DNA from 4 places in the Kribbella sp. NPDC020701 genome. Region 1 is predicted to be linked to each of the others. Evidence: riboswitches for the same ligand, from Rfam matches in the RefSeq annotation. Region 1 holds a riboswitch; each other region holds the start of a gene.
The links. A riboswitch is a leader RNA that binds a small molecule or an ion and turns the genes downstream of it on or off. The one in region 1 is predicted to bind ZMP and ZTP.

Region 1 (7,391 bases):
CACGATCGACGTGCCGGACAGGAAGTTGATCTTGTGCTGCCGGGTGAACTCCGACAGCCGGCTCGGCAACGTCCGGCACGGCTCACTGACCTCGGACTTCGGCGGCGCCGGGATCTCCAGCTGGTTCGCGATCACCGCGCCGGGGACCGCCTTCGCCGCGGCCCGGGCGACGGTCGCCTTGCTCGCCTGGTCCGGCACCTCACCCGACAGCGTCACCGTGCTTCCGTCGTACCGCACCGAGGCGTCGCCGGTCCCGATCGCGAGCGCCTGCAGCAGCGCGGCTATCGCGGTCGCGTCGGCCAATCCGGTCGCGGCGTCGATCGTCGTACGGTCGTCGTACTCACGGTCTTCGCCGAGCACCTTGCCGACCTCGGCGGCGATGGCTTCCTTGACCGCTTGATCCTTGACCGCCGCCTGCACCCGGATCGACTGGTTCGTCCGGCCCACCTCGAACGGCGCCACGTCGAACTCGGCAGGCGCCTCAGTCGTCGGAGTAGCAGTCGGAGTCGGCGAACCCTCGATCCGCACCGAGCGAACGCCGTCCACCTTCACGACGACCTCGCGGACGAGCTCGGCATCGACACCGGCCGGTACGGCGACCGTCGCGTCGCGGCCGTCGAAGTCGACGGAGCCGGCCTCGATGCCGCGGGCCTGGAGTGCGGCCAGCGTGCGGTCGCGCAGATCGTCCTCGGTGGTCCCCGCCTTGGCCGGAATCAGCACAGCCGTGAGCAGCACAGGTACCGCGAGGGCCGCGAGCAGCCAGACGACGATCGGCCGCCGAACGAGACCGGGCACTGTTCCTCCGTCGGGTGCGGTCAAGAGTGACCGTGCGCGAGGAGATTACTCCGCCGCACGCTCCCTCCGCACACCTTCGCGGGGGAGCGTCGCGATGATCACGAGAACATCTTTATTTGGATTAGTTCTTTTCTTAACTGGATGTGGTCGTTAGGGTGCGGACAGTTCCTCTCCGCCCCCAGGAGGTACTCATGCGACCCCGTTTTCCTGTGCTCTTGGCTGCGATAGCTCTCCTCGGCGCCGGTCTCGCACCGGCCGCCACCGCGGCCCAGCCCGCGCCCGACCACACTGTTGCCGCAGGCAAGAGAGTGGTCGGCTACTTTACCGAGTGGGGTGTCTGCGACCGCAACTACCACGTGAAGAACATCAAGACGAGTGGCTCGGCCGCGAAGCTGACCACGATCGTCTACGCGTTCGGCAACACCACCGGTGGCCGGTGTGCGATCGGTGACAGCTACGCGGCGTACGACAAGTTCTACGACGCGGCCTCGTCGGTCGACGGCGTCGCCGACACCTGGGACACCGGTGCGCTGCGCGGCAACTTCAACCAGTTGCGCAAGCTGAAGAAGGAGTAAGTTGCTGCTCGGGATCGGGTTCTACGGCCGCGGCTGGACCGGGGTCACGCAGGCCGCGCCCGGTGGGTCGGCGACCGGTGCGGCGCAAGGGAAGTACGAGGCCGGGATCGAGGACTACAAGCTGATCTCGACCCGCTGCCCGTCGACGGGGACCGTCGGCCGTGCCCCGCCGCCCTGGGCCGGCCGGCCTTTCCTTGCCCTGCTTGGGTTTGGCCTGTCTCGGACAGGTCGCATTTGTGCCAGCCCGGGGCGCGATGAATCACTTGACTTACTTCGCGCCGTAAACCGTACTGGTGGCTGGCCGGCGTTGAATTGGGGAGGGGCTCGCCATGGAGAGGCTCGCGGATTCGTCGTTGATCATCGGCGTGGCCACGTCCACGTCCGAACGGGTACAGCTCGCGCGGTTGCTCGGTGCGGCCGACGCGCTGCTGCTGGTGTCGAGCGCGGACCAGGCTCGCGCGTTCCTCGAGCTGACGGCGGTCATGTCGCCGGCCGGTCCCGTCGTACTCACGCCGACCGTGCTGCCGGTCGCCTCTGGGGAGGCTGCCCAGATCGAGGCAGTTCCCGCGAGGGTGGTCGCCGTTCCGGCCACGGTCGCCGCGGTTCCGGTCGCAGTGGCGGCGCCGGCTGTCCGGGCCGCCGTACCGCCCTCGTCCGAGGCCGAGCTGCACCTGGACGTGGACCGTCGCGTCGTCCGGTGGAAGGACCGCGAGGTCTCCCTCACCCGGCTCGAGCACGACTTCCTGCACTGCCTCGTGGAGGAACCCGGCCGCGTCTGGACCTACCAGCGCCTGCACCACGCCGTCTGGGGCAACGAACACCTCGGCCACGGGTCCCACATCCACTCCGTCGTCAAACGCCTCCGCCAAAAACTCACCAACCTCGGCGCCACGGTCACCATCCACGCCGTCCGCGGCGTCGGCTTCCACCTCCTCCCCACCACATAGCCCTCCGGCCAACGCCCGCCGTCCCGCTCAGCTGAGCCCGGCACGGCGCGGCTACAGGCGAGGGCCCGACCTCAGCGGAGGTCGCGGATGCGGAGCTGCCGTCTGCCGATCGTGGAGGGTTTTTGCGTTATCAAGGGAGGGTTTCTTTGCCGATCCGGGCAAACCCTCCACGAATCCCGGCTGCGTATTGTCCCGTGGCAGGAGTTGGAGGGGTGCCAGGCGGCGTGGGTTGATAACGTGCGGCTGGGTCGTGACTGGCGCGTGAGATGGGCTATCCATCGGGGAGCGGCCTCGTCTCGACGACGTGTGCCGTGCGCCTGGGCTTCTGATCGACCGGGAGACCCGCATGGTTCGGCCGCAGCTGGTTGGCATCGTCAATATCACCAGAGACTCGTTCTCCGACGGTGGGCGCTATCTGGCCGCTGGTGACGCATTCGCCCAAGCGTGCCGCCTGCACGCGGGAGGCGCCGATCTAGTCGAGTTCGGGCCGGCGATTCCGTGGGGTGTGGATTCCTATCACCCGGAGACACAGCGATATGCGGCTGCGCGAGGAGCGGCGTACCTGAACGACATCCATGGCTTCCCGGATCCCCGCCGGTACGACGAATTGGGCGGCCTCACGTGTCAGCTGGCGGTGATGCACTCGGTGCAGCGCCACGGACCGGCGACGAAGGTGTGGACGGACGCGCGGTCGATCTGGTCAGGCATCGAGGACTTCTTCGACGAGCGGATCGCGGCACTCGAGGCGGCGGGCATCAAACGCGACCGCCTGATCCTCGACCCCGGTCTGGGCTACTTCCTGGGCCGTACGCCGGAACCGTCCCTGACCGTGCTCGGTAACCTGTCCCGCCTGAAGGCCCGCTACGACCGCCCGGTCCTCATATCCCCGTCCCGCAAGTCCTTCCTGCGCACCCTCACCGGCACTGACCTCACCGGCATCGGACCGGCAACCCTTGCCGCCGAGCTCCACGCCGCCACCTAAGGCGCCGACTACATCCGAACCCACGACCCCGCCGCGTCGGCCGACGCCCTGACAGTCCTCGCCGCGTTGACGCGCGCGTCTCGATCGTCCGGCGACCGCGATCTCCGGAACTTCCCTGCCGCCTGGTGACGGAAAAGTTCCGCAAAGCGGGTCTAGTGGCAGAACGCGGACAGGCCCCCGCCCGTGAAGGGCGGGGGCCGGCCTGGCTACTGCGGTGTTACTTGATGGACTTCAGGGCGAAGTCTTCGGTGACCGGAATGCCGGCTAGCAGTTTGGTGGTGCGGGTCTGGGGCTTGTAGCCGTCCTTGGCGGCGATCAGGGTGAGCGGGTTGTTGCGACGGTCCAGCCAGTAGGCGTATTTGCCGTCCTTGTCGGTGATGAAGGTGTACGACTGCGCCCACGAGTCCACCTGCAGGATCGCGCCCGGGAGCGGTGCGGTGACGCCGGCCGAGCTGACGCCCGAGACGGTGCCCTGCAACTTGCTCCAGGTGTTCGGCGGGGTGACGTTCATCGTCACGCCGACCGGTGCGACCGAGTAGGGGGTGTTCTCGCCGATCGTGACCCCGCCGGAGTACGTCCCCGGCTGGTCCACGTTCGCGGTGAGCGTGACCTGGACGGTCGTCGACGCGCCCGGGGCCAGCGTGGCCTCGGTCTTGTCGATGGACAGCCAGCTCACGTCCGCCGACGACTCGGCGCAGTCCTCGAGACCCGGCAGGGCCTCACTGTCGACCGTGGCGGTGAAGCCGCCGGACGAGCCACCGACCTTGTAGAAGCCGCAGGCCGCGCCACCGCGGTACCGCGGCAGGTTGGCGTTCGGCAGGGCGGTCCAGCTGTCCGCGGCCGGGTCGTACGAGAACCCGGCGTTGGTGACCGCACCGGCCTGCACGCCGCCGACGATCAGCAGCTTGCCGCCGGCGACGGCGTACGACGCCGCCCAGTGGTCGGACGGGGCGTCGGCGACCGCGGTCCAGGAGTCTGCTCCCGGGTCGTAGACGTACGCCGACTTCAGCGAGTTCGTACCGTCGTTACCACCGGCGCAGTACACCTTGCCGTCGATGGCACCGCAGGACGCGAACGCGACCGACTTCGGGTAGTTCGCCAGCGTCTCCCACGCGTTGGCGGCCGGGTCGTACCGGACCACCGTGTTGCTCATCGGGAGGCAGCCGGAGGTCGTGCAGCCACCGACGGCGTACAGCTTGCCGTCCGCGACGGCCTGACCGGCCGCGGCCCGCGGAGCCGGGTTGGCGGCCACCGAGGTCCAGGCGTTGGCGGCCGGGTCGTAGGCCCAGGTCGCCGCGTCCGGACCGGAGACGCCCCAGCCGGAGCTGGCGATGATCTTGCCAGCGACGACGCCGACGGTGACGGCGTTGCGAGCGGCCGGCAGCGGAGCGATGGCGGTCCAGGCCAGCGCCGCCGGGTCGTACACGTAGCTGCTCGCGCTCGACGCACTACCGTTGCCACCGGCAATCGAGTAGATCTTGCCGTCGAGGTTGACCACCCGGTTGTCCATCACGGTCGACGGGTAGTCGGCGATGTCGGTCCACGGCGCCGCGAGCGGCTTCGCGGCGGCCGGCGTACCGGCCGTCTTGCCCGACAGTATGTTGGCGAACGAGGTCTGCACCGCGAGCCGCTGCAGCGGGGCACCGGTGCCGTTCAGCACCTGCGCCTTCGTGGTCTTGGTGCCGTTCGCGTTCTCCAGGACGAAGCCGCCGTCCTTCTCACCGAACTTCACGTCGACGTCCGCGCCACCGGTGTTGGTGACGGTGAACGACTTGGTGACCTTGCCGGTGGGCAGCTTCAGGTTGCCCGTCACGCTGCCCGGTGTGACGCTCAGCCGGCCGGCCTTCAGGGAGTAGTCGGCCACGGTCGTCCAGTCGGCCTCGACTCCGACGGTCGCGGTCGAGGTGACGTAGTTGCCGGCCTTGGCGGTGAAGCCCTGGTCGCCGTCCGCGGACGAGTACAGCCAGTAGAAGCCGTCGTTCAGACCGGTGTCCTCGGGCGTCGCCACGGTGGTCGCGGACTCGGAGCTGCCGTCACGGGTGACGACCGCGCCGTTCACGAAGCCGTTCGTGTTGGCGTCCTTGACGTTGCCGACGACGATGCCGCCGCCGGTCGGCTCACAGGTGATCTGGCTGCCGATCAGCACGCTGTCGACCTCCCACCACCATTCGTACGAGGCGTCCCAGTAGTGGAACCGCACCTGTACGGCGGACTTGCCGGCCGCCTGCGGAATCGCGATCTCCTTGACTCCACGGGCGTCCGTGATCTGGGTCAGCGCAGTGGTCCAGGTGGCGCCGCCGTCGATCGACAGGTCCACGTCGGCCTTCTCACCGCTGAGCCAGTTGAGGTCCTGGTTGAACCGGATCACCGGGGCGGTGACCGCGCTCAGGTCCACGACCGGGCTGACCAGTGACGTGTCCTGCAGGCCGCCGGGACCGTACTTGTCGCTGTCGATGACCGCGAACTTGCCGCTGCCACCGGACAGGTTGCCCCGGTTACCCGGGTCGTTGAACTGCCAGACCTGGCCGTTGCCCTTGTTGTCGACGACGGTCCAGCCACTCGGGGCCGCACCGGAGTCGAAGGTCTCATAGACACCGTCGGAGCCGTACTTGTAGCCCGGCGCCGTGGTGCACGAGTTGCTGAGGACCGGGACCGCGACGTTCTTGGTCAGGTTGCTGCTGCCGACCGTGATCGGCTGGCTGACCGTCTGGTAGCCCGGGAACTGCGACTCGATCTTGAGCGAGTACGCGGCACCGGCCGGCACCTTCAGGCTGTAGCGGCCGTTGCTCGGGGTGGTGTAGTCGAACACACCGCCCGGACCCTCGACGCTCACCTTCGCGTACAGCGGCCAGCCGTGGCCGGAGCCGTCCGTGATGGTGCCGCCGACGCTCACCTGCGGAGAGCTCACCAAGGCGAAGTCCTTGGTGGTGGTCTGACCGGTGGTGATGCTGACCGTGGCCGTCTGGGTCTGGTACCCGAACGACGCCACCGTCAGGTCGTAGCTCCCGGCCGGCAGGACCGACGAGAACGTGCCGGTGCTGCTGGTGGTCAGGACCTTGTCGGGCTGGCCGGCCGTCTTCACCGTCACGCTGGCGCCGGCGAGGGCGGCACCACCGGTGGCGGCGGTGACCTTGCCGGTCAGGGTGCCGGTGTCGCCGATCGGCGCGGCCTGCAGCAGTGCGAGCGCGTCGAGACGGCCCTGTCCGAAGACGTTGTTGTTCTCCGGGGTGCCGCCGCACTGGCTGTTCGGCGCGTCGACCGCGGTCTGGTTCAGCAGCGCCCGGGTGGCGTTGACGTCACCCTTCAGAGCCGGCGAGGCCGACCACAGCAGCGCGATGGTGGCCGCGAGGTGTGGCGTGGCCATCGACGTACCGTTGAAGCTGCCGTAGGTGTTGCCGGGCAGGCTGGAACGGACGTTGACGCCGGGGGCCGAGATGTTCGGCTTGATCGTGCCGTTCTGACCGACACCACGGCCGGAGAACGACGCGATGTTGTTGTTGATGTCGTAGGCGCCGGCCGAGTAGTTGCTGGTCAGGCTGCCCGGCGAACCGGAGGTGTTGCAGCCGCCCTCACCACTGTTGCCGTTGGCGAACGCACCGAAGATCCCGGACGCGGTCCAGGCCAGGGTGATGTCCTCCATGAACGGGTCGTTCGACGGCAGCGTCGAGCCCCACGAGTTGTTGATGACGTTCGGCCGCTTGCTCGCGTCCGGGTTCTGCCCGGCGAGGTTGGTCGGCTCGAGCATCCACTGACCGGAGGTGATCAGCGCCTCGTCGCTCGGGCAGCAGCCGTTCGCGGCGATCCACTTCACGCCCGGCGCGACACCGACCTGGTTGCCCGCGCCGTCGTCGCCGACCATGGTGCCCATCGTGTGGGTGCCGTGGCCGTTGCCGTCGGCCGGCTGGTTCGGCGAGGTGCCGGCCGCGTCGAACCAGTTGTAGTTGTGGTCGAAGGTGCCGTCGCCGTTGTTGCCGCGGTACTGCTTGACCAGCGCCGGGTGGTCGAACTGCACGCCGGTGTCGATGCTGGCGACGACGATGCCCTCGCCCTTGTCACCGAACTGCGACCACACCTGGTCGGCCTTGATGTTCG
Region 2 (7,391 bases), on a different contig from region 1:
AGCGCCCGTGCGTCGTGGACGTGGTCGGTCGCCGACGCAGCGGGTGAGCCCGCCGGCGAGCTGGTCGCAACGGTCGCCGAGGAGGGGAATATCACGTACCACGCGGACAAGGTCAGGCACTGGCTGGACATGCGCCACGAGTACGGCGAGGACTGGTTGCGGGCCGCGTTCGCGACGGAGAGCTGGCTGACCCTGACTCCGGAGCGCCTGACCGAGTTGTCCGAGCGGATCGGGGAGCTGATCCAGGAGTACTACGAGGACCCGTCGACCGAGGAGTCCGCGGTGCCGGTCTACGTGTTTGCCCACGGTGTCCCAGCTCGGCCATGAGCGGTGTCGCGGCGTCTGAGGCGACCGACATCCCGCCGCTGCGCCGGGATCGACGGGTGCACGCCTGGATCCTGTCGGGAGCGATCTCGGAGGCCGGAGATGTGGCCTGGGTCGCGTGTGCGCTGCTGGGGACGACGTTCGCCGCGCTGATGGTGTGGTCCGCCTCCCGCCTCCGCGGCTGAGCTCTGTACTCCGGTGGTGGCGTGCGCTACCTTGCGTCCAAACAATAGGAAACTTTCCTAACGATTGGCGAGAGGGAGACAATCGTGAGGTCCTTGCGTCGGGTCGGATCGATGGTCGTGGCCGCGGGTCTGGTGGTGGGTCCGGTGAGTGGTGTGGGTGCGGTGAGCACTGCCGCAGCTGGGTCCGGCGGTGTGGTGCGGGTGAACCAGCTCGGGTACGGCGCCTTCGACGGTAAGGCGGCGTACGTGATGACGCGGGACGCCGCGACGGGTGCTCGGTATCAGGTGGTCGACCGGTACGGGCATCGCGTGCTGAGCGGGCGGGTCGGCGGTGACGTGGGGGAGTGGAACGCGACGTACCAGCACGTCTATCAGCTCGATCTGTCGGCGCTGAAGGTGCCGGGGGAGTATCGGATCGAGGTGCCCGGCGTTGCGTCGTCGGCGTTCGAGATCCTGGCCGATGCGAATCGGCTGCTGACCGGAGCCAAGGACAAGGCCGTCACGTTCTTCACGGAGCAGCGGGACGGGGCGAACGTCGTCCCCGGGGCGCTCGGGCGGCAGCCGGCGCACCTCAACGACCGGGCCGCGCAGGTGTACGACACGCCGGTGTTCGTCGACCCGGACAGTGATCAGACCGTCGGTGAGCTACGCCGGATCGGTGGTCCGGTGGATGTCGAGGGTGGCTGGTACGACGCGGGGGATTACCTGAAGTTCACCCACATCGCGGCGTACTCGGAGTCGTTGCTGTGGGCATCGGCCCGGGACGCGCGCCGGCCGGATCAGCAGGTGCTGGCGGAGGCTCGGCACGGGCTGGACTGGCTGGACAAGATGTGGAACTCACGGACGAAGACGCTCTACATCCAGGTGGGTGTCGGCACCGGCAACGTCGAGGAGACGTTCGTCGGCGACCACGACGTGTGGCGGTTGCCCGAGGTCGACGATCACCTGACCGACCCGTCCGAACGCTTCCTGCGGAACCGGCCGGTCTTCCGGGCGGCCGCGCCCGGCAAGCCGATCAGCCCCAACCTGGCCGGTCGGACGGCGGCGGCCTTCGCGCTCGCCGCCCAGGTCGAGAAGGATCCGGCGACCGCCCGGCGGCACCTCGACACGGCCGCGCAGATCTACGCGCAGGCGCAGACCAAGAACGTCGGGCAGCTGGTCACGTCGTTGCCGTTCGCCTTCTATCCGGAGACGGCCTGGCGTGACGATCTCGAGCTCGGCGCGACCGAACTCGCCCTCGCCGCGCGCCGGCTGGGCGATCCGCGGGCCGGAGCCTGGCTGAAGCAGGCCGGCTACTGGGCCACGCAGTACATCGAGCACGAGGCGGGCGGCGACACGCTCAATCTGTACGACGTGAGCGCACTGGCGCATGCGGATCTGATCAAGGCTGCTCGGTCGGACCGGCCGTTGGTTCGCCGGCTGGTCGGGGATCTTCAGGCACAGTTGCAGATCGGCGTGGACCGGGCGTCGGCGGATCCGTTCCGGGCGGGGGCGCAGTACGACAACTTCGACGCCGTACCGCATGCGTTCGGCCTGGCCGCGACCGCGCAGCTGTACCGGAAGGTGACCGGTGACCGGCGGTACGACGACTTCGGCAACCAGCAACTCGCCTGGAACTTCGGCGCGAACGCATGGGGTGTGTCGTTCATGGTCGGCGTCGGGCAGAACGCCGAGCGCTGTCCGCATCACCAGATCGCGAACATCCTCGGCCGCGAGCTCACCGGCGCGGTCGTCAACGGGCCGAACTCCGAGGAGCTCTTCGAAGAGGGCCTCGGCGACCACCTCGACGGCATGAACCCCTGTCCCGCCGACGGTGTCGACCGGTACGCCGAGTTCACCGGCCACGGATCCCGGTACGTCGACGACGTCCGCTCCTGGCAAGCCTCCGAACCCGCCGACGACTTCGCCGCGATCGCCGTGTACGCCCTCACTCGCTAAACTCACCCGGTGCTTCAGCCCGACCGGGAGAACGTCCGCGCTGGTCGCCGAGCGACTGCGGTTTCGATCGCGGCGGAGGTGCGGTCGGGGGTCCGGACTGCTCTCGAGGTCGTCGAAGAGGCGCTCGATACCGCCGAGCGCCTCGACCCGGTCTTGCATTTCCTCGAGGAGTTGGATGGTGCCGGTGCACGGGCCGCCGCCGAGCGGTTGGAGCCGGCTGGTCTGCTTGCCGGGGTGCCGTTCCTGATCAAGGGGCGGACGCCGCCGGGCTCGCCGATCGTCGAGCGGCTGCTCGCGGCCGGTGCGATCGCGATCGGTCGGTCGACTCGGGCTCGACCGGGGGCGATCTCGCAGACCTTCGGGTGGAACGGGCGGGATTACACCCGCAATCCTTGGGATTTGTCGCGGTCGCCCGGTGGATCGACGGCTGGTGGAGCCGCGGCTGTTGCGGCAGGCGTCGTGCCGCTGGCGAGTGGTGGAGACAGTGGAGGGTCGTTGCGGATCCCGGCCGCGTTCTGTGGGGTGGTCGGGTTCAAGGGCACGTACGGGCGCATCCCGCGGCCGGGTGGTCGGCCTCTTGGCGGACTCACCACGGCGGGCTTCATCGGGGCCGACCTCGATGACGTGATCCTGGCGACGAGCATCGCCAGCGGTCCCCACCGGCTGGATCCGACGGCGCTCCCGCATTGGCCCGTCCCGTCCGTCGCGAGCTGGCCCGGTGGAGCCGGCGGGGCCGGAGAGTGCGGCGAGGCCGGTGGAGGCGGCGGCGGGGTGCGGGTTGCTTATCGGTCCACCCTTGGCATTGAGCCGGCTGACCCGGCGGTTGACCGGGTGATCCGGGAGCGACTGGCTCGGGCTGACGTCGTGGTGGTCGACGTACCGCTCGAGTTGCTGCCTACCGAGGATGCGTGGTCGGTGCTGTCGGGGCTGGATGCCGGACGGGGCGCTGAGGCGGCCGCGGCGAATCGGGCGCGGGAGGTGCGGGATCACAACAACACCGCGCTCGCGGACCTGTTCGCGGCGGTGGACGCGCTCGTCACCCCGACCACGCTGACTGTTGCCCATGGCTACGATCAGCACGAGGAGAGCATCGTCACCGGCGATCCGTGCTGGGCCTTCAATGTGACTGGGCATCCCGCGGTGAGCGTGCCGGCGGGTCTGGCGGACGGACTGCCGGTGGGTGTTCAGGTTGTCGCGCCGCACGGTGCGGACGACGTTGCCTTGGCGGTGGCACGGCGGATCCAGGTTGCCCTGCCGCGGCCAGAGCTCATCCGTCAGTCCGTGGGCGCTCCGCGCGCCAGTTCTTGATCATCTGGTCGAGGTCGGTCTTGATGAAGGCGAAGAAGTCGGCGGCATCGGTGAGCCGCCGGCCGACGGGGGAGTCGGCGCCGAAGAGGGCGACGCCGGCCCGGCTGCTGGACTCCCACTCGCCGAGGGCGTCATTGCGGCGTTCCAGGATCGCGGCGAAGACATCGTCGCGGATCCGGTAGTGATCCTTGCGTGAACCGGGCAACCGCTCGCGCGAGATGAACGACACCTGGAGCAGCTGACGGACCGCGCCGGAGACGGCAGGCTGGCTGATCTTGAGCGACTCGGCCAGCTCGGCCGCGGTCATCGTGCCGGTCGGGCTGACCAGCATCCGGCCCATCACCCGGGCGGACATCGTCGGGACGCCGCTGTTCGCCAGCACTCCGGCGAAGCGCTCGACGAACTGGCTGATCTCTTCCGGACTGGGCTCCCGACTCATGGTTGAAGAGTACAGTAATCTGATGTATCGCAACTATCACAAACTCCTGATAATTCGACGTTCATGACTCCGACCATGTGGGTCTCGGCAGCAATCGCGGTCGCCGGCGCGGTGCCGGCCGCCGTACTGATGCCGCAACGGAAAACGCCCGCTCCCACAAGCGTGGGAGCGGGCGCGGTGGAACTCAGCTGAGCTCGAGGCCCGGGTACAGCGGGTGCTTGTCGAGCATCTCGGCCGAGGCCGCCCTGGTCTTGTCCGCGACGCCGTCGGCGAGCACGTACTTCGCCTTGGAGGGCGCACCGGCGGACGTCGTCGTCGGCGTGGTCGAGGAGAGGACGTCGACGATGAGCTCGGCGACCCGGTCGAACTCGTCGGCACCGAAGCCGCGGGTGGTCAGCGCCGGCGTGCCGATCCGGACGCCCGAGGTGTACCAGGCGCCGTTCGGGTCACGCGGTACCGCGTTCCGGTTGGTCACGATGCCGGCGTCGAGCAGCGCCGACTCGGCCTGCCGGCCGGTGATGCCGTACGACGAGACGTCGAGCAGGACCAGGTGGTTCTCCGTACCGTCCGTCACGAGCTTCACGCCGCGCTTCATCAGGCCCTCGGCCAGCGTGACCGCGTTGTCCGCGATCGCCTGCGCGTACTCACGGAACGACGGCTGCCGGGCTTCTGCGAGCGCGACCGCCTTGGCGGCCATCGTCTGGCTGAGCGGACCGCCCAGCACCATGGGGCAACCACGGTCGACGGAGTCGGCGTACTCGGGCTGGCAGAGCACCATGCCACCGCGCGGGCCGCGGAGCGACTTGTGCGTGGTGGTCGTGGTGACGTGCGCGTGCGGGATCGGGTCGAAGTCGCCGGTGAACACCTTGCCCGCGACCAGGCCGGCGAAGTGGGCCATGTCGACCATCAGCGTCGCACCGACCTCGTCGGCGATCTCGCGCATCTTCGCGAAGTCCACCTTGCGCGGGTACGCCGAGTAGCCGGCGATCAGGATCAGCGGCTTGAACTCCCGCGCCTTGCGCGCGACCTCGTCGTAGTCGAGCAGCCCGGTCTCCGGGTCGGTGCCGTAGGAGTGCTGGTTGAACATCTTGCCGGAGATGTTCGGCCGGAAGCCGTGGGTCAGGTGACCGCCGGCGTCCAGCGACATGCCGAGCATCTTCTGGTCGCCGAGCGCCTTGCGGAGCTTGGTCCAGTCCTCGTCGGACAGGTCGTTGACGTGCTTCGCTCCCGCCTCGGCCAGCGCCGGGGACTCGATCCGCTGGGCCAGGATCGCCCAGAAGGCGACCAGGTTCGCGTCGATGCCGGAATGCGGCTGGACGTAGGCGTGCGGCGCGCCGAACAGAGCCGTCGCGTGGTCGGCCGCGGTCTGCTCGACGGTGTCGACGTTCTGGCAGCCGGCGTAGAAACGGTGCCCGATGGTGCCCTCGGCGTACTTGTCCGAGAGCCAGTTGCCCATCGTCAGCAAGGTGGCGGGGGAGGCGTAGTTCTCGCTCGCGATCAGCTTCAGCGAGGACCGCTGGTCGGCCAGTTCGGCCTTGATCGCGCCGGCGATGGTCGGTTCCACCGCGCCGATCACCTCGAGCGCGTTGCGATACGCGGCCGATGCGGCGGCGGCATCGAAGGGTTGAGTCATCGTTGTCTCTCCTGCGGTTGCAGTGGGTCGAAGGCACCCAGGCGCACGGTGCCGACGGTTTTCGCTCCCCGGTGGTTCTCCACCTCAGCGCGCCAGTCGCGACGCGGTCACCCTATCGCGCGCTCGATGATCAGCGGGAACTGTGTCGTCCGCGGGAGCGTCCCGAACACACCGCCCCATTCGTTGGCCAGCCGCGACGCGACGAACGCGTCCGCGACCTCGGGCGTCGAGTGCCGGACCAGCAGTGACGCCTGCAGGCACAGGGCCATCCGCGCAGCCAGCCGCCGGGCTCCGGCTTCGGCGTCCGCGGCGTCAGCAAGCGCTTGCAGTACGTCGTTCACCGCGGCGTCCAACCGCTCGTCCGCACCCCGCGCTGCGCCAACCTCCAGCAGCCACGCCTCCAGCGACTCCGGCTTCCGCAGCGCCCGCAGCACATCCAGCGCGTTCACGTTGCCGGAGCCCTCCCAGATCGAGTTCAACGGCGACTCCCGGAACAGCAAAGGCAGCCCGGACTCCTCCACGAACCCGTTCCCACCCAGACACTCCAACGCCTCAGCCACCATGAACGGAGTCCGCTTACAAACCCAGAACTTCGCGAGCGGCAGCGCAATCCGCCGGAATGCTGCAGCTTGTTCATCACCGTTCAGGGAGGCGTCGACAGCAGCAGCAAGACGCATCCCCAGCGCGGTCGCCGCCTCACTCTCGAGCGCCAGGTCCGCGAGGACGTTCTGCATCACCGGCTTGTCGGCGAGCAACCCACCGAACGCCGAGCGGTGGCGGGTGTGCCAGAGGGCTTCGACCAGGGCGCGTCTTTGGAGAGCCGCAGAGCCCAGGACGCAGTCGAGTCTGGTTGCGGCGACCATCTCGATGATGGTTCGGACGCCGGCGCCCTCGTCGCCCAGGCGGTAGCCGATGGTGTTGTGGAACTCGACCTCGCTGGACGCGTTCGAGCGGTTCCCGAGCTTGTCCTTCAGTCGCTGCAGCGCGAACGTGTTCCGGTTGCCATCGGCAAGCACCCGCGGCACGACGAAGCAACTCAGCCCGTCCGGCGCCTGCGCGAGTACCAGGAAGACGTCGACCTGCGGCGCCGAGCAGAACCACTTGTGCCCGTTCAGCTGGTACTCACCGTCGTCCCCGGCCGGCGTCGCGGTGGTCAGGTTCGCCCGGACGTCCGAGCCACCCTGCTTCTCGGTCATCCCCATCCCCGCGAGGACCCCGGATTTCTCCGCGGCCGGCAACCGGCGTACGTCGTACGACGTCGAGGCGAGCTGCGGGATCCACGCCTTCGCCAGCCGCTCGTCCGCCCTGAGCGCGGGGACCGCGGCGTACGTCATCGAGATCGGGCAAACATGCCCCGGCTCGACCTGGGACCAGACGTAGAACCCGGCGGCCCGGGTCAGGTGCGGCGACGGCGATTCGCTCGTCCACGGCGCGGCCTGCAGCCCGAACCCAACCGCGCGCTCCATCAGCCAGTGCCAGGACGGGTGGAACTCGACCTCGTCGATCCGGTTCCCGTAGCGATCGTGGGTGCGCAGGACCGGTGGGTGCTGGTTGGCCGGGAGAG
Region 3 (7,391 bases), on a different contig from region 1:
GACGACCGCCTCGCGGCGGCCGATGATGCGGTTCACCAGCGTGGACTTGCCCACGTTCGGCCGGCCGACGATCGCGAGCACCGGCAGCGGGCCGGTGTCTTCCCGGTCGTGCGTAGGCTCGGCGAAGTCGTAGCCGGTGGGCAGGTCAGTCATCAGGGTCCTTCTTGTCTGGTCCGCCCGGGAGGGGGTGGCCGGTGGCTGCGACGGCCGCCCTCACATGGGCCCGCAACACGTCGCCGATCTGGTCGGCAACCGCGCGTACGTCGGAATGCCTCCTGGGAAAGGGTACGCGGTCGATCGTGAAAGGCTCGCCATAGACCACGTCCACCCGGCTCCCCGCGGGCGGAAAGCGCTCCACGTCACCGTGCGTCAGCCTGGTCCCGAGCAGGGCCACCGGCAGGATCGGCGCACCCGTGACCATGGCCAGATAGCCCACTCCGACCCGGATCCGGCCGAAGTCGCCGGCGCCGCGGGTGCCCTCCGGGTAGATGTTCAGCACCCGGCCGTCGCGGAGCACCTTGATCGACTGCCGGATCGCGAGGACGTCGTACGACGACCGGTCGACAGGGATCTGGCCGAACCGCCGCAGGACCTTGCCCTGGAGACCGCCGAACGCCTCGATCTTGCCGAGCTGGTGCAGCATCCGGGGCGCGATCGCGCCGAGCAACGGGCCGTCCAGCAGGCTCAGATGGTTCGGCGTCATCAGCACCGGACCGGTCCGCGGGAACAGATCCTGGTTGTGGACGGTGAGCCGGTATTTGCGATGGAAGTACGGTTTGGCGACCCAGCGGGCCGGTACCGCGAGCCGGTAGGGCAGCCGGGGCAGATCGTCGGTGCGAGGCAGCTCCAGGTGCCCGGTCAGTTCAGCTGTCATGAATCCTGGTCGCCTCGGCCTCCTTCGCGAGTCGGCTGATCACGTCGATGACCTCCTCGAGGGAGAGATGTGTCGAGTCGATGGTGACCGCTCCGTCGGACGCGACCAGGAACTCCGAGACGGTCGCGTCGTCGGCATCCCGGCGGACGATCTGGTCGCGGAGCTGCTCGGCGGTCACCGACCCGGTGGCCAGCTCGGCGCCGCGGCGCGCCAACCGGGCGTCGGTGTCGGCGGTGAGCAGCACCTTGAGCTCGGAGTCGGTGGCGACCACGGTCGCGATGTCGCGGCCCTCGACCACGATCCCGCCGGTCGGCTGGGCGGCGTCGATGATCGCGCGCTGCCGCGGGATCAGGTCCGCGCGGACGTCCAGGTTGGTGGCGATCTTGGAGACCGCCTCGCTGATCCGCGGCTCCCGGATAGCGACCGTCACGTCGGTCCCGTCGGCGATCACGAACTGCCGCTCCGGGTCGGTGCTGATCTCCAGCCGCAGCTCCCGGGACCGCTGCGCGACCGCCGCGGTGTCGTCCAGGTCGAGGCCGTGCTCGAGCGCCGACCAGGTCACCGCCCGGTAGGTCGCTCCGGTATCCAGGTAGCGCAGCCCCAGCCGGCTGGCGACGCCTCGGGCGGTGCTCGACTTGCCGGAGCCGCTCGGGCCGTCCACAGCGATGATCATGCCCCGAAGATTACCTGTGCCCGGGGACAACTCAGGCACGGTATGCGAACCTCAGCGGTGCACGACCCACCCGCGCTCGGTCAGTACGTCGACCAGTTGGTCGACCGATCCCGGCTTCACCGCCAGCTCGACCTCACCGACCGGACGACCCGGGCTGTGGTCGATCCGCAGGTCCTCGACGTTCGCCCCGGATTCGGCCGCGTCGGCGAACAACCGGGCCAGCTGCCCCGGCCGGTCGGGGATCGTCACCAGAACAGTGACCAGATCGATGTGCGGCGTACCGTGCTTGCCCGGCACCCGGACCGCGCCCGACACCCCCAGCCCGAGGATCGAGGTGAGTTCCTCGGCCGCCTCTTCCTTGCCCAAGGCAACGAGTAGCCGATCGAGCTCACCGCGGATCTGCTCCAGCAGACCGGTCAGGGCGGTCGAGTTCGCGGACACGATCTGGGTCCACAGCTTCGGGTCGCCGGCCGCGATCCGGGTCACGTCCCGGACGCCCTGGCCGGACAGCTGCAGGTGGGAGCTCGGCGCGTCGGCCAGCGTGCCGGCGGCGAGCGCCGACATCAGGTGCGGCAGGTGCGACACTCGCGCGACACCGAGGTCGTGGTCCTCGACCGACAGCTCGACCGTCCGCGCCCCGGCGGCCTCGGCCAGCCGCCGGACCAGCTCGACCGCCTCGGGTGCGCTCGTCTCGTGCGGGGTGATCGCCCAGGTCGCGCCGTCGAACAGGTCCGCGCGGCCGGCGAGTGGGCCGTTCCGCTCGGAGCCTGCCATCGGGTGACTGCCGACGTACCGGCTGAGGTCGCCGGTGAGCTTGCGCGCGTCGGCGAGCGGCTTGGACTTCACGCTCGCGGCGTCGGTGACGACCGCGTCGGTCTGCTCGAGCTGCTCGGCGATCACCGCGCCGACATGATCCGGCGGTACGGCGACCACGACGAGTTGCGGCTCGATCTGGACCAGCCGCGACCCCGCGCCGATCCGCTCGGCCATCAGCGCGTTGTCCGGGTCGGCGTCGACAAGTTCGACCACGACTCCCAACCGCGCCAGCGCCAGGCCGATCGACGTACCGATCAATCCGGTACCGACGATCCGCACCGGGCCACGGAGCTCACTCACTGGGCGCCTGTCAGGTCGGGACGGAGAGCTACCGCGCCGTGGAGGTAGACGTGCTGGATCTTCTCGCGGGACCGCGGGGTTTCGGTGTGCACCATGAGGCGGACCACTCGCGGCAGCGCGTGCGGCACGGCGATCTCCTGCATGCACATCAGCGGTACGTCGGTCAGCCCGATCTGCCGGCCGGCTACGGCCGGAAACTCCGAGTGCAGGTCCGGCGTGACGGTGAACAGGATGCTGATCAGATCCTCGCTCTCCAGATCGTTCGCCTCCAGGACCGCCTTCACCAGCTCCGCGGACCGCTCGAGCAGATGCTCGCGCTCGTCCACGTCGAGCTGGGTGGCACCCCGGATCGCCCGTACCGCCACGTGCCCGCCTCCTTAGTCGTCTGTCTCCAACCCTAGGGCAGGGTAGTCAGAGCGTGGACAGCCGTCTCGGATGGTGCCATCGCGTCAGCCGCGCCGGGCCGCCTCGAGCAGCCTCCGGGCCACCGGAAGCAGCCCGGCCTCCCGGACCGGTGCGAGCGGATCCGACAGTTGCCGGCGACGCCGGGACGTTCCCGGCGGCTGACCGTACGCGAGGGAGAAGCGGCGGGAGAAGTGATACGGGTTGCTGTAGCCGCCGTCCGATGCGATCTCCGCGATCGTCGCGTTGTTGCGCAGGAGTGCGGTCGCAGCTCGGGCCAACCGGATCAGATCCAGGACGTACGCCGGTCCGCGGCCGTACCGCTCCCGGAAGAGCCGGTGCAGATGTCCCGCCGACAGGTTCGCCGCGGCGGCCAGCTCCGGGACGGAGATGATCCGCGGGCCACTCCTGGCCCACACCGCCGCGACATGCTCGACCAAGCGCCGGACTGCATCCGGCATCTCCTCGCTCGACTGGCCGGCTGGAGCGCTGACGAAGACCTCCAGCATCGTCGCCACCAACCGGTCGCTGTGTCCCCTGACCGGCAGCGTGGGCCCATAGGTTGCCCCGGGCGCGTAGTCCGCGACCTGGACCACGGAGTTCACGCTGATCACCGACGGTCGCGACGTCACGAACAGATAGTAATGCGCGAGCCAGCGGCATTGGCCGGGCCTGCCGGGCCCTGAGACCGTTAGCCGGTCAACGCCGCTAAAGCCGGATGGAGCATCAGATGCAGCCTGTCGCCGCCGTACCCAGCTTCGCCGAGGTCACCGACGAGTTGGTCGGGTCGTTCCGGCGGGACGGCTTCATCGTCCTGGATCAGGCCTTGTCGGCCGACCAGGTCACCGCGCTCCATTCCGCGGCCGAGGCCCTGTGCCGTGGTGACCTCGGCGTCATCGACGGCGGTCCGGCCGCCGAGCCGGCCGAGGACGTCCTGCGCCAGTACCTGTGCATCCACCAGCCGCACAAGGTGTCCGACGTGGCGCTCGCGGCGTTGCGGGCACCACGGGTGGTCGCGGCGCTGACCGCGGTGATCGGGCCGAACGTCAAGGCCATGCAGTCGATGCTGTTCATCAAGCCCGAGGGGAAGCCGGGCCAGGCGTGGCACCAGGACGAGTTCTTCATCCCGACCAGGGATCGCTCGCTGACCGCGGTGTGGATCGCGCTCGACGATGCCACCGTGGAGAACGGCTGCCTGTGGGTTCTGCCGGGCTCCCACCGTCGCGGGGTCATCTATCCCGACCGGGAGCAGGACGATCTCCGCTTCGATTGCACGGTGGAGGCGTTCGACTTCCCGTACACCGACGGCGATGCGGTCCCGGTCGAGGTGCCCGCGGGTTCGGCGGTGATCTTCAACGGCTACCTGCTGCACCGATCATTGCCGAACACCGGCCGGCACGGACTCCGCCGGGCGCTCGCCAACCATTACATGAGCGCGGAGTCGCTCCTCCCCTGGCAGTCCGTGCCATCCGGAGTCCATGTCGGCAAGCACGACTACCGCGACATCGTGATGGTGGCCGGGAGCGATCCGTACGCGTACAAGGGCATCGACGATCTTGCCCGGCCGCATTCCCGCCGGGACAAGGACGGCGGGTGCGACCGCTGACTCAGCCCGCCTGAGCCTCAGCGGCGTCGACGGCCTGCTCCAGCAGCAGCGCGATCGTCATCGGCCCGACACCGCCCGGAACCGGCGTGATCAGGCGGGCGACCTGGGCCGCCTCCTCGAAGTGGACGTCACCGACGTTGCCCTCGTTGTACCCCGCGTCGACCACGACCGCGCCCGGCTTGAGCCAGTCACCGCGGACGAAGTTCGGCTTGCCGACCGCGGCGATCACGATGTCCGCGGTCCGGACGATGTCCGGCAGGTCCGTGGTCCGCGAGTGCGTGTAGGTGACGGTCGCATTCGATGCCAGCAGCAACATCCCGACCGGCTTGCCCAGGATCGGGCTGCGGCCGATGACGACGGCGTGTGCTCCGGCGATCGGCACGTCGTACGCCTCGAGCAGGCGCATGATCCCGCCCGGCGTCGCGGACCGGAACCCGGGATCGCCGAACGCCATCGCGGCGAACGACCGCATCGTCACGCCGTCGACGTCCTTGCCCGGGTCGATCGCCTCGAACGCGGCCCGCTCGTCGATCTGCGCCGGCACCGGGTGCTGCAGCAGGATCCCGTGCACCTCGGGGTCCTGGGACAGCTTGGTCACCTCGGCGACCAACTCCTCGGTCGTCGTCTCCGCGGGCAGTACGACGCTCCGGGACGCGATCCCGGCCTTCTTCGACCGGTTCTGCTTCATCCGCACGTACGTCGCCGACGCGGGGTCGTCCCCCACCAGTACGGTCGCCAGACACGGCTGCACGCCCGTCCGCTCCCGCAGTTCGCGGGCTCGCTCGGCCGCCTTCGCCACCATCTCGGCGGCGATGTCGGTCCCGATCATCAGTTCGGCGGTCATGGCGCGCTCCTTCGGGCGTCGACTACAGGTCAGATGCCCAGGCGCGCGGCGCAGCCGGATCTCCGGCAGACCGTTCCCCGGTGGTCTTCCACCTCAACGCCAGTCGCGGTCCATCGCTCAGGATACCGAGTCGGTCACCCGGCTGATGAAGGTGTCGGCAACGCCGTCGCCGATGCGTGGGTGGGTCTTGGAGTGCGGGAGCCGGATGTCACGGATCTCCTCGGCCTGCGTGACCAGGTGGTTGATCTGGTCCCGGCCGGTGGCGACGTCCGAGCTATTACCTTCGGCGCCGGCTTCGAGGACGCGAAGGGCCTGGCGCAGCGCCTGACCCCAGTAGAAGGCCGCGTCGAGCCAGGCATCCGCCTCGTCGGCGAACGCCGGGTCGATCACGCCCTGGCGAATCTGACCCGGTGCGTTCTCGATCGCTTCGAAGTACGGCTCGAGGTCCGCGATCGCGCCGGCCAGGTCACCCGCATCCCAGGTCCGCCAGAACGCGGCGGTCTTCGCGGTCAGCGCCGGGGCGTTCGCGAGATGAAGCTTCCCGTCGTAGGTGGTGAGGTCGGCGAAGATCTCGAGCGCCGCGATCGTCTCGGCGTCTCCCCCGGCCGTTTCCGCGATCGCGCGGTGCCAGGACGCCTGCTCGTCGTACGTCGCAGGGTTCCAGCCGAACTCCGCGAACGAGTAGAGGGCGAGCTTGCTGGCCCCGGCCTGGTTCATCGGGTTCGAGATCACGCCGACGACGTGGTCCGCGAGGCCCGGCTCGCGGCCGCTGTACGCCGCGAGCAGGATCCGCCCGGCCGCGTAGTCGTTGACCGGGTAGTTGTCCCAGATCAGGATGTCGTGCCCGAACACCGCCTTCGCCTCAGCCGCCTGGGCGCTGGTGATCGCCTCCGGTACGACGCCGATGCCGGTCCAGTGCACGACCACCGCACTGTCCATCTGCTCCCGCAGCGCCTGCTTGTACGGTGTCTCGTCGACGTTGTAGTACTCGGTCGGGACCATCTGCAGCGGCGCGAGGTCCGGCTTGGTCTCGACCCACTCGCGCTGGATCCGGTTCAGCAGCTCGCTCTGCGCCAGCCCGGCGCCACCGCCGCCGGGGCCATACTTCTCCTCGTCGTCGGCGCTGTGCCATGTCTCGTACTCGATGTCGTCCAGGGCCACGTTGAACGCCCGCGCACCCAGCGCGTACAGCGCCTCGAACTTCGCGATCAACGCCCGGAAGTCGGCCTCCTCGGTGTAGCGCATCGACAGGCCCGGCGAGAGCGCGAAGGTGAAGTCGACCTTGTTCCGCCGGGCGCGATCGATCAGCTCGCCGAGCTCGGCCAGTTTGTCCGCCGGGTACGGGTCGCGCCACTGCTCGCGGTGGTACCGGTCGTCCTTCGGGGCGTACTCGTAGGTGTTCATCCGGTGCGCGCCGAGGTAGTCCAGGTGATCGAGCCGGTCCGCGTGCGACCACGGCGTACCGTAGAAGCCTTCGATCGAACCCCGGTACCGCATTGTCGGCCAGTCGCGGATCTCGACGCCGTCCACATGGTTGCCCTGGACAAGCTGTGCGAAGGTCTGCGCGGCGTAATAGATGCCGCGGGCATCGACCCCGTCGAGTACGACCTGCTGAGCGCCGACGGCCACGACGTACCCCTCGGCCGGCAGCAAACCGGCCGGCGCGACACCGAGCTGCTCGAGCGTGCTCGCGCTCCCGCCGAGCCAGACAGTCACCTCCGCCGGCCCGTCGGAGATGGTGCGTACGCCGGCCTTCGTGAGCGTCTCGCGGACGACGCGCTCGGCGTCGGCATCGGTGGCCGAGCCGTGCACAAGCGCGACGGTGTCACCGAGATCGAACCCGTCGTCGCGGCGGGTGGTCTGCTGAGGCTCAGGT
Region 4 (7,391 bases), on a different contig from region 1:
AGCGACGGCGACGAACCGGACGCCCAGGAGCGGGCGATCGCGCTGCTGCGCCGGGCGGTCGAGCTCGGCGTCAACCACCTCGACACGGCCGAGTTCTACCCGAGCTACGCGCCGCCGAGCCGGCCCCGGGACTTCACGTCGCTGGGCTGGGCGAACGACGTGATCCGTCGCGCGCTGGCGCCGTACGCGGATGAGCTCGTGATCGCCACCAAGGTCGGGCCGACGCCGACTGGATTGGCTCGCCCCGATCAATTGCGAGCGTTGGTCGAGGCTGATCTGCGGGCGTTGGGGCTGGAGACGCTCGACCTGGTCTATCTGCGCCAGGCCCGCCTCGACTCGATCGCCGAGCACTTCGGGGTCCTGGCGGAGCTGCAGGCCAAGGGGCTCATCCGGCATCTGGGGCTGTCGAACGTCCGCACCGAACACCTCGCGGAGGCCCAGAAGATCGCGCCGGTGGTCGCCGTCCAGAACAGGTACGGCGTCGGTTTCGGTCGCGTGAACGACGCCATCCTGAGCTCCTGCGGCGAACAGGGCATCGCGTTCGTCCCGTTCTTCGCCCTGACCGCGGATGCTCGGGAGGCCGGTGGTGTCTCGGTCAACGACGCGATCCAGGAGATTGCCGACAATCAGAACGCCACACCGGCGCAGATCCGATTGGCATGGACGTTGAGCCTGGGCGACCACGTCCTGGCTATCCCGGGGACGTCGAGCCCCGATCACCTGCGGCAGAACCTCGAGGCCGGCTCGATCCACCTCTCCTCCAACGAACTCGCCGTACTCGACGCCTTCGTCGACTAGCGGCGCGTCAACTCGACTAGTGGCGCGCTGGATCGGCTAACGACTAGGGCGGCGGCCTCGCGTGGTCGCCGCCCTCAGTCGTAGTACCGGCGGACGCTCGAGCCGATGCGGGTGACGTCGGTGCCGTAGATGTGGATGGAGATCGCCGTGCCGTCGGAGGTGTTGTTGACCCGGTGGATGTCGCCGGGCGGCGCGAAGCCGCTCACGTCGCCGACGTGGTTGTCGCTCTGCCCGATCAGCCGCAGGTCGGCGTCGTACAGGTCCTCGTGTTCGACGCCCTGGATCACCCCGAACACGCACCAGGTCACGTGGTCGTGGATCCGGGTCACCTGCCCGGGCCGCCAGACCAGAGCGATGATCGAGAACGAACCGTCAGGCTCGACATGCAGGGTGTGACTGCGGTAGCGGTCCGCCGAGCCGACTCGCTGCCCGGCGGTCAGTACGTCGGGAGTCGGCAGGTGCCGGCGCAGTTGCTCGGCCACGAGTTGCGCCGTGCCGTTCCAGTCGGCGTGCTGGTCGATGGCGGTACGGACGCCGTCGATCAAGTCGGTCAGTTCATTAGTGGAGATCGATGTTGTCGTCATGTCTTGAGCGTGCGCCGGTCAACCCATAACGTCTAATGCCAAGTTTCGTGCTTACTCATAGATGGATTTGATACATGCTCGATGTCACGAGGCTGCGCGTCATCGACGCAGTCGCCCGTCACGGCTCGGTCACCGCCGCTGCTCGCGAGCTGCACTACTCGCAGCCGTCTGTCACTCATCACCTCACGCGCTTGGAGGCTGAGACCGGCGCGCAGCTCCTGCAGCGCGCCGGTCGTGGCATCAGGCTGACCGAGGCTGGTCGCCTGCTGGCTGCTCGAGCCGCCGAGATCATCGGCCGGATCGACGCCGTCGACGCCGAACTCGCCGCTCACGTCGGTCTGAGCGCGGGCCGGATCCGCCTGGCCGGCTTCTCGTCGGCGATCGGGTCACTCGTGCCACGGGCCGTGGCGGCACTGGCCGACAAGCACCCGGGCCTCGAGATCAACCTCCTCGACGCGCATCCGCCTGAGGCGCTCGAACTGCTTCGCACCGGCAAGATCGACGTCGCGATCGTCTTCCGGTACGACGAGACCGAGCCGGAACCGTCCGGCATACGACTGCATCATCTGCTGGACGATCCGCTCTACGTGCTGTCGACCGATCAGCCGGTCGAGCTGCCCGGGCTCCGCGACGCGACCTGGATCGCCGGCTGCGATCGTTGCCGTAGGCACCTGGTTTCGCTGTGCGCCGCCGAGGGCTACGAGCCGCGGATCAGCTACACGTCCGACGACATGGTGGTCATGCAGGCGCTCGTCGCGGCCCGCCTCGGGGTGACGACCATGCCCGGTCTCGCCCTCCGCGCCCACCACGCCGAGGGCATCATCGCCACCGAGCTCCCCGGGTCCCGCCGCCACGTGTACGCCGCGACGTACGGCGAACCGCCCGACCCACCCGCGATCGGCGCCCTCCTCACTGCCCTCGCCGACACCGCCGTTCTGTGAGCTGGCCCGCCCATGCTGAATCGCGCGGGCCCGAAGCTGAGCCCCGGGTGCCGCGCCTGGTTCAGGAGTTCTCGGCCGCGTCTGCTCCCGTGAGTGGGTCGTAGACGTAGACCTCGGTGCCGGCTTGGGGGGATCTGGCGTGGAGGGTGTGGAACATCGGGGCGAAGGGGCCGCCCAGGTCGATGATGGTTGCACCGGCGCCGAGGACGCCGCGGACCAGGGTGCTGGGGGCCGTGAGGTCGACGCGGGTGACCACGCCGGGCGTCACCCACACGGGAACGTCCCCGAGCCGGCCGGACAATTGGTGATGCAGGTGGCCGCACAGAACCGCTTGTACGTCGGTCCCGGCGACAACTTCCGCCAACTTCTCGGGCTCTTGCAGGACGACAGACTCGAGGTACGGAATTGCGTCGACGGATATCGGCGGGTGGTGGAGTACGACGATCGACCCGGCCGGCGCGGGTGTTGCCAGCTCCGCGGCCAGCCAGTCGAGTTGGTCGTCGCCGAGCACACCGTGTGTCTCGTCGGGGATGAGGCTGTCGAGGGTGATGACCCGGAGGCCCGCGACCTCGCTCACCGCCGCGATCGCACCGGCGACGTCGGCGCAGCGGCCGATCGACGAGCCGTCGGGTCCGAGGTGTCCCGAGCCGAGCGCGGCCGTGAAGCCCTCGCGACGGTCATGGTTCCCGGTGCAGTAGACGTGCGGAATGCCGCGCTCAGCGGCGAACTCACCCACGGCCGTGCGGACCGCGGTGCAGCCCTCCTCGGACCCGTCGTCGGCGATGTCCCCGCTGACGACGATCAGATCCAGCTCCGGGACCCGGCGTACGTCGTACAGCAGGCCGTTGAGCGCGGCGAGGCCGTCGACGCCGTCCTCGTCGGGGCCGATGCGGCTGACGTGGGTGTCGGACAGGTGCAGAACACGATGTGCCATGACGAGCTCTCCTGGGATGTCGTTGCCGTCGGCACCCAGGCGGTCGATGCCCGTCGCGTCACTCCCCGGTGGTAGCCCACCCTCGCCAGTCGTGTGAGACCAAACTACCCAAGCTCAGTCGGTGAAGGTGACCTCCGCGGTGGGTTGGACGGCGGCGGTACGGCCGGGAGCCTGGTGGTTCTCCCAGTAGAGGTTGGTGTGGGCGATGACCTTGTCCGGGGTGGGTGCGCCGTACTCGGACAGGTCTTCGGTGGTGTGCGCGTCGCCAACCAGGGTCACGTCGTACCCGCGGACCATGGCGCCGTGGATGGTGGAGCGGATGCACTCGTCGGTCTGCGCGCCGCTGACGAAGAGGCGGCCGATCCCGGCTGTGGCGAGGACGTCCTCGAGGTCGGTGTCCTCGAAGGAGTCCGCGAAGGTCTTGTGTAGGAGCGGCTCCGAATCGTCACGTTTGAGCTCAGGGACGAGCTGCCACTCGTCGCTGCCCTTCACGAGGTGCTCGCTGGAGTGCTGGACCCAGACGACCGGCACTCCGCCGGCGCGGGCCTTGCCGACCAGGGTGCTGATGTTGGACACCACTTGATCGCGCTCGTGTGCCGCACTGACGACACCGTTCTGGACGTCGATCACCACAAGTGCCGTGTTCGGCCGATCTGACAACGTGGACATGCCGTTCCCTGCCTTTCCCGGGTATACGACGAACGCTAGACCCGCTCGCCGACAGTTTCAGGAGACCTTCCAACTCCGTAGCCGCAGACGCACCGTCGGTACGTCGCCGTCGTCGAGATCCTCCGCCCGCCGCACCGCCGCCTTCACCGGCAGGATGTACCGCCCGTCCTTCGGGAACATCGAGGTGTCCCACACGCTGTCCCCGATCTCGGCCTGCACCGGGATCATCCCCCACCCGTATGTCACGAAGTTCGACTCCGCCTCGAAATACGCGCACTCGTCCTCCGGCACCGTGACGAAATACCAAGGCGCCGGGCCCCGCCAGTACCACATCTCCGCCGCAAACTCGATCTCATTCACTGTTACTTGCCTCCAGCAAGCGTTGGGCTATGTTGCGGGCCGCGGTCTTCAATTCCGGGGATTGGAGGATTCGGTAGGGGGCGGGGAGGGAGGTCAGCTGGCCGGCGTACCAGTAGGGCTCGTCGGTGCTGGCCAGGAGGCGGGTGTGGGTGTCATCGATGGGTTCCAGGCGGCCCATGCTGCGGGAGATCCAGTGGGCGACCTCGTCGCGCGGGGCGTCGATGATGACCTCGATGGGGTATTTCCAGCCCATGGCCAGGTGTTCTTCGACGGCGGCCAGTGGGTCGAGGTCGGTGGGTGCGGTGAATTCCTCGCCTTGCGGCTCGACTTTGGTGATCCTGTCGACGCGGAGCACGCGGCGGGAATTCTTCGTGTGCGACCAGCAGAGGAGATACCAACGGCCTCGGCGTACGACGACCGCCCACGGGTCGACGTCCATCGGCCACTCCTCGCCGTGGTGGCGACGGTAGTGAATGATGACGCGCCGGCCGGCGGTGCTCTGGGCGACCAGGGCTGCGGTGATCTCAGGGTCCGGCGTACGGACGCCGGGGTCGGGAGCGCGCGCACGGACGCGGCGGATGGCGTCGGTGGAGCGGGCGATGTGTTCGGGCAGGACCCGGATGATCTTGCCGAGCGCGTTCTCGACCGGGTCGGCGGCGCCGCGTGGTCCTTCGAGCACGGCCATCACCAGGCCGAGCGCTTCGGTGGTCGTGAACATCAGTGGGGCCAGCCGCAGTCCGCGACCGACCCGGTAGCCGCCGTACGGACCGCGGACGGACTCGATCGGGATGTCGGCCTCGCGCAGGATCGCGACATACCGCCGGGCCGCCCGTTCGGAGACACCGAGCTTCTCGCCCAGCTGGTCGGCCGTGATGCCCGGGCTGTTCTGGATCAGCTCCAGCACCATCAACGTCCGCGCCGTCGGACTCACGTCGTACGCCACAGGTCCTCACCATTCCGGAAGTGAACCGTCCGGAACCGAGCGTAGCGTGCCGGCCATGGACTACAACACCGTGATGGAACTGCCCGCAGCGGGCGACGAGGTCGAGACGATGCTGGGCGTACTGGAGCGCAATCGCCGGACGTTCGCGTGGAAGACCAGCGGGCTGGACGCGGCCGGAATGAACGCCCGGCTCGGCCCGTCGGCGATGACGCTCGGCGGTCTCGTCAAGCACCTGGCCCTCGTCGAGACCGACATGTTCTCGCACCGACTGCACGGCCGGGACCCCGGCGAACCGTGGAACAAGATCGACTGGGACTCCGACCCTGACTGGGAGTGGCGGACCGCGGCTGACGACTCCCCCGAGGAACTCGTGCAGCTGTGGCGAGACGCGGTCACCCGCTCGCGTGCCTCGGTGGCGGAGGCGATCGCGGACGGCGGTCTCGATCAGACCGGCAGCCTCGTCTGGCCGGACGGCCGCTCACCGAACCTGCGCCGGCTCCTGGCCGACATGATCGAGGAGTACGCGCGGCACACCGGCCACGCCGACCTGATCCGAGAGTCCATCGACGGCCTGGTCGGCGAAGACGCACCCCAGGAGGTCGCCGCACCGTAAGCACCAGGTAGCAAAAGTGCGCACCGGGTGAGCGGTTTGTCTGCGACGATCAGCAGGTGCGAGCGGATCGATTGGTGGCTGTGCTGCTCCTCATGCAGGCCCGTGGCCGGGTGACCGCCGCCGAGGTCGCCGAGGAGCTGGAAATCTCCGTCGCCACGGCGCGCCGTGATCTCGAGGCGCTGTCGACCGCCGGCATCCCGGTCTACCCACAGCCCGGACGCAACGGCGGTTGGCAGCTCATCGGCGGCGCGCGCACCGACCTTAGTGGTCTGAGCGCCACCGAGGCCCAAGCGCTGTTCCTCTTGGTCGGTCCGGCGGCGTCCATCGCGCCGGACGCGAAGGCCGCGCTCCGCAAGCTCGTACGCGCGCTGCCCGACACGTTCCGCGAACACGCCCAAGCGGCCGCCGAGGCGGTCGTCATCGACCCGGCCCGCTGGGGCGAGCACGTCAAGGAACGCCCCGAGCTCGTCCGCCGGCTGCAGGATGCCGTCGTACGCCGTCGGACAGTGCGACTGGTCTACCAAGGCCGGGGCCGGGAGGAGTCGGAGCGACTCGTGGATCCGCTCGGGCTCGTGGACAAGGACGACATCTGGTACCTGATCGCGCTCACCGACAAGGGCCAACGGACGTTCCGGGTCGAACGGGTGGTGTCGGCCGAGGTGACCGAGGAGTCGTTCGAGCAGCCGGCGGATTTCGACCTATCCGTCGCGTGGGACGAGATTGTCGACCGGATGGAGGAGCGGCGCTCCGGACTGACCGCGACCGTTCTGATGGACGAGCGGTTCGTGTGGGTGATGCAGGACCGGCTCGGTCGCAACTGCGAGGTCGACGGGATGGACGGCGACCGGGTGCGACTCAAGGTCACCGCACCAACGCCGCTGATGATCGCTCAGCACCTGGCCGGCTGGGGTGGATCGATCGACGTGATCGACCCGCCGTCGGTCCAGGCCGAGCTCGCCCGCCTCGGCCGCGAACTGGCCGACCGCTACAGCTGAATCGACCGACCGCTCACAGCGGGATCGTGTAGAGGATGAACCCACGGTTCTCGGCGACCTGGTCGTAGAGCCGGCGAGCAGTGGCATTGCTCTCCTGCGTAGACCAATAGACCCGTCCGCAGCCCCGCTCTTTCGCCCAGTCGGTGACGGCCGCGATCAACGCTCGGGCCGCACCCATGCCGCGGGCCTCCGGTGCGGTGAAGAGGTCCTGCAGATAACAGGAGTCCGGCGACGTCGTACTCGCGTGTGTGAGGAAATGCGTGATGCCGACCAGGCGGCCGTCGAGGCGCGCACCCAGGGCGTGGATCTCCGTGTCCTGCTGAAACCTGGTCCAGGCCTGATCGAAGAACTCGTCCGGCATCGTTCGGCCGTAGAACTCGTTGTAACCGGCAAACAAAACCTGCCAGGTGTCACGGTCGGTAGGGTCCAGCGGGCCGATGGTGAGCATAGGGGCACGCTGCCATACCGGGACGGCGAAGTGGACCAGTGGGGTGAGTAAGGTGCGGTGGTTCAGCTTGTTCCGACATCGAGCTACAGGAAGCGTCCGTGACCAC

Region 2: it holds a riboswitch for ZMP and ZTP, as region 1 does, so the genes downstream of both, ACZ3HV_RS34485 (glycine hydroxymethyltransferase) here and ACZ3HV_RS16975 (dihydropteroate synthase) in region 1, are expected to answer to the same signal.
Region 3: it holds a riboswitch for ZMP and ZTP, as region 1 does, so the genes downstream of both, ACZ3HV_RS10670 (bifunctional 5,10-methylenetetrahydrofolate dehydrogenase/5,10-methenyltetrahydrofolate cyclohydrolase) here and ACZ3HV_RS16975 (dihydropteroate synthase) in region 1, are expected to answer to the same signal.
Region 4: it holds a riboswitch for ZMP and ZTP, as region 1 does, so the genes downstream of both, ACZ3HV_RS11775 (metallophosphoesterase) here and ACZ3HV_RS16975 (dihydropteroate synthase) in region 1, are expected to answer to the same signal.

The regions. Positions count from the first base shown of each region.
Region 1 covers NZ_JBVHFT010000006.1:291,908-299,298, reverse strand. Annotated here, with positions in the region: gene arfA (channel-forming protein ArfA/OmpATb) at 1-795, opposite strand, end outside; gene ACZ3HV_RS16985 (hypothetical protein) at 1,011-1,370, shown strand; gene ACZ3HV_RS16980 (winged helix-turn-helix domain-containing protein) at 1,700-2,317, shown strand; ZMP/ZTP riboswitch at 2,558-2,647, shown strand; partial or broken gene ACZ3HV_RS16975 (dihydropteroate synthase) at 2,664-3,428, shown strand; gene ACZ3HV_RS16970 (S8 family serine peptidase) at 3,517-7,391, opposite strand, start outside.
Region 2 covers NZ_JBVHFT010000017.1:174,947-182,337, reverse strand. Annotated here, with positions in the region: gene ACZ3HV_RS34510 (ArsR/SmtB family transcription factor) at 1-327, shown strand, start outside; gene ACZ3HV_RS34505 (hypothetical protein) at 324-509, shown strand; gene ACZ3HV_RS34500 (glycoside hydrolase family 9 protein) at 594-2,447, shown strand; gene ACZ3HV_RS34495 (amidase family protein) at 2,457-3,755, shown strand; gene ACZ3HV_RS34490 (GbsR/MarR family transcriptional regulator) at 3,715-4,194, opposite strand; gene ACZ3HV_RS34485 (glycine hydroxymethyltransferase) at 4,379-5,827, opposite strand; ZMP/ZTP riboswitch at 5,856-5,937, opposite strand; gene ACZ3HV_RS34480 (acyl-CoA dehydrogenase family protein) at 5,935-7,391, opposite strand, start outside.
Region 3 covers NZ_JBVHFT010000004.1:98,367-105,757, reverse strand. Annotated here, with positions in the region: gene der (ribosome biogenesis GTPase Der) at 1-153, opposite strand, end outside; gene ACZ3HV_RS10700 (lysophospholipid acyltransferase family protein) at 146-874, opposite strand; gene cmk ((d)CMP kinase) at 864-1,547, opposite strand; gene ACZ3HV_RS10690 (prephenate dehydrogenase) at 1,599-2,663, opposite strand; gene aroH (chorismate mutase) at 2,660-3,028, opposite strand; gene ACZ3HV_RS10680 (helix-turn-helix transcriptional regulator) at 3,113-3,697, opposite strand; gene ACZ3HV_RS10675 (phytanoyl-CoA dioxygenase family protein) at 3,796-4,671, shown strand; gene ACZ3HV_RS10670 (bifunctional 5,10-methylenetetrahydrofolate dehydrogenase/5,10-methenyltetrahydrofolate cyclohydrolase) at 4,673-5,515, opposite strand; ZMP/ZTP riboswitch at 5,544-5,632, opposite strand; gene ACZ3HV_RS10665 (beta-N-acetylhexosaminidase family protein) at 5,633-7,391, opposite strand, start outside.
Region 4 covers NZ_JBVHFT010000004.1:322,508-329,898, forward strand. Annotated here, with positions in the region: gene ACZ3HV_RS11760 (aldo/keto reductase) at 1-798, shown strand, start outside; gene ACZ3HV_RS11765 (cysteine dioxygenase family protein) at 873-1,382, opposite strand; gene ACZ3HV_RS11770 (LysR family transcriptional regulator) at 1,457-2,323, shown strand; gene ACZ3HV_RS11775 (metallophosphoesterase) at 2,385-3,257, opposite strand; ZMP/ZTP riboswitch at 3,284-3,360, opposite strand; gene ACZ3HV_RS11780 (cysteine hydrolase family protein) at 3,372-3,926, opposite strand; gene ACZ3HV_RS11785 (DUF1905 domain-containing protein) at 3,984-4,286, opposite strand; gene ACZ3HV_RS11790 (helix-turn-helix transcriptional regulator) at 4,279-5,229, opposite strand; gene ACZ3HV_RS11795 (DinB family protein) at 5,285-5,842, shown strand; gene ACZ3HV_RS11800 (helix-turn-helix transcriptional regulator) at 5,917-6,837, shown strand; gene ACZ3HV_RS11805 (GNAT family N-acetyltransferase) at 6,851-7,285, opposite strand.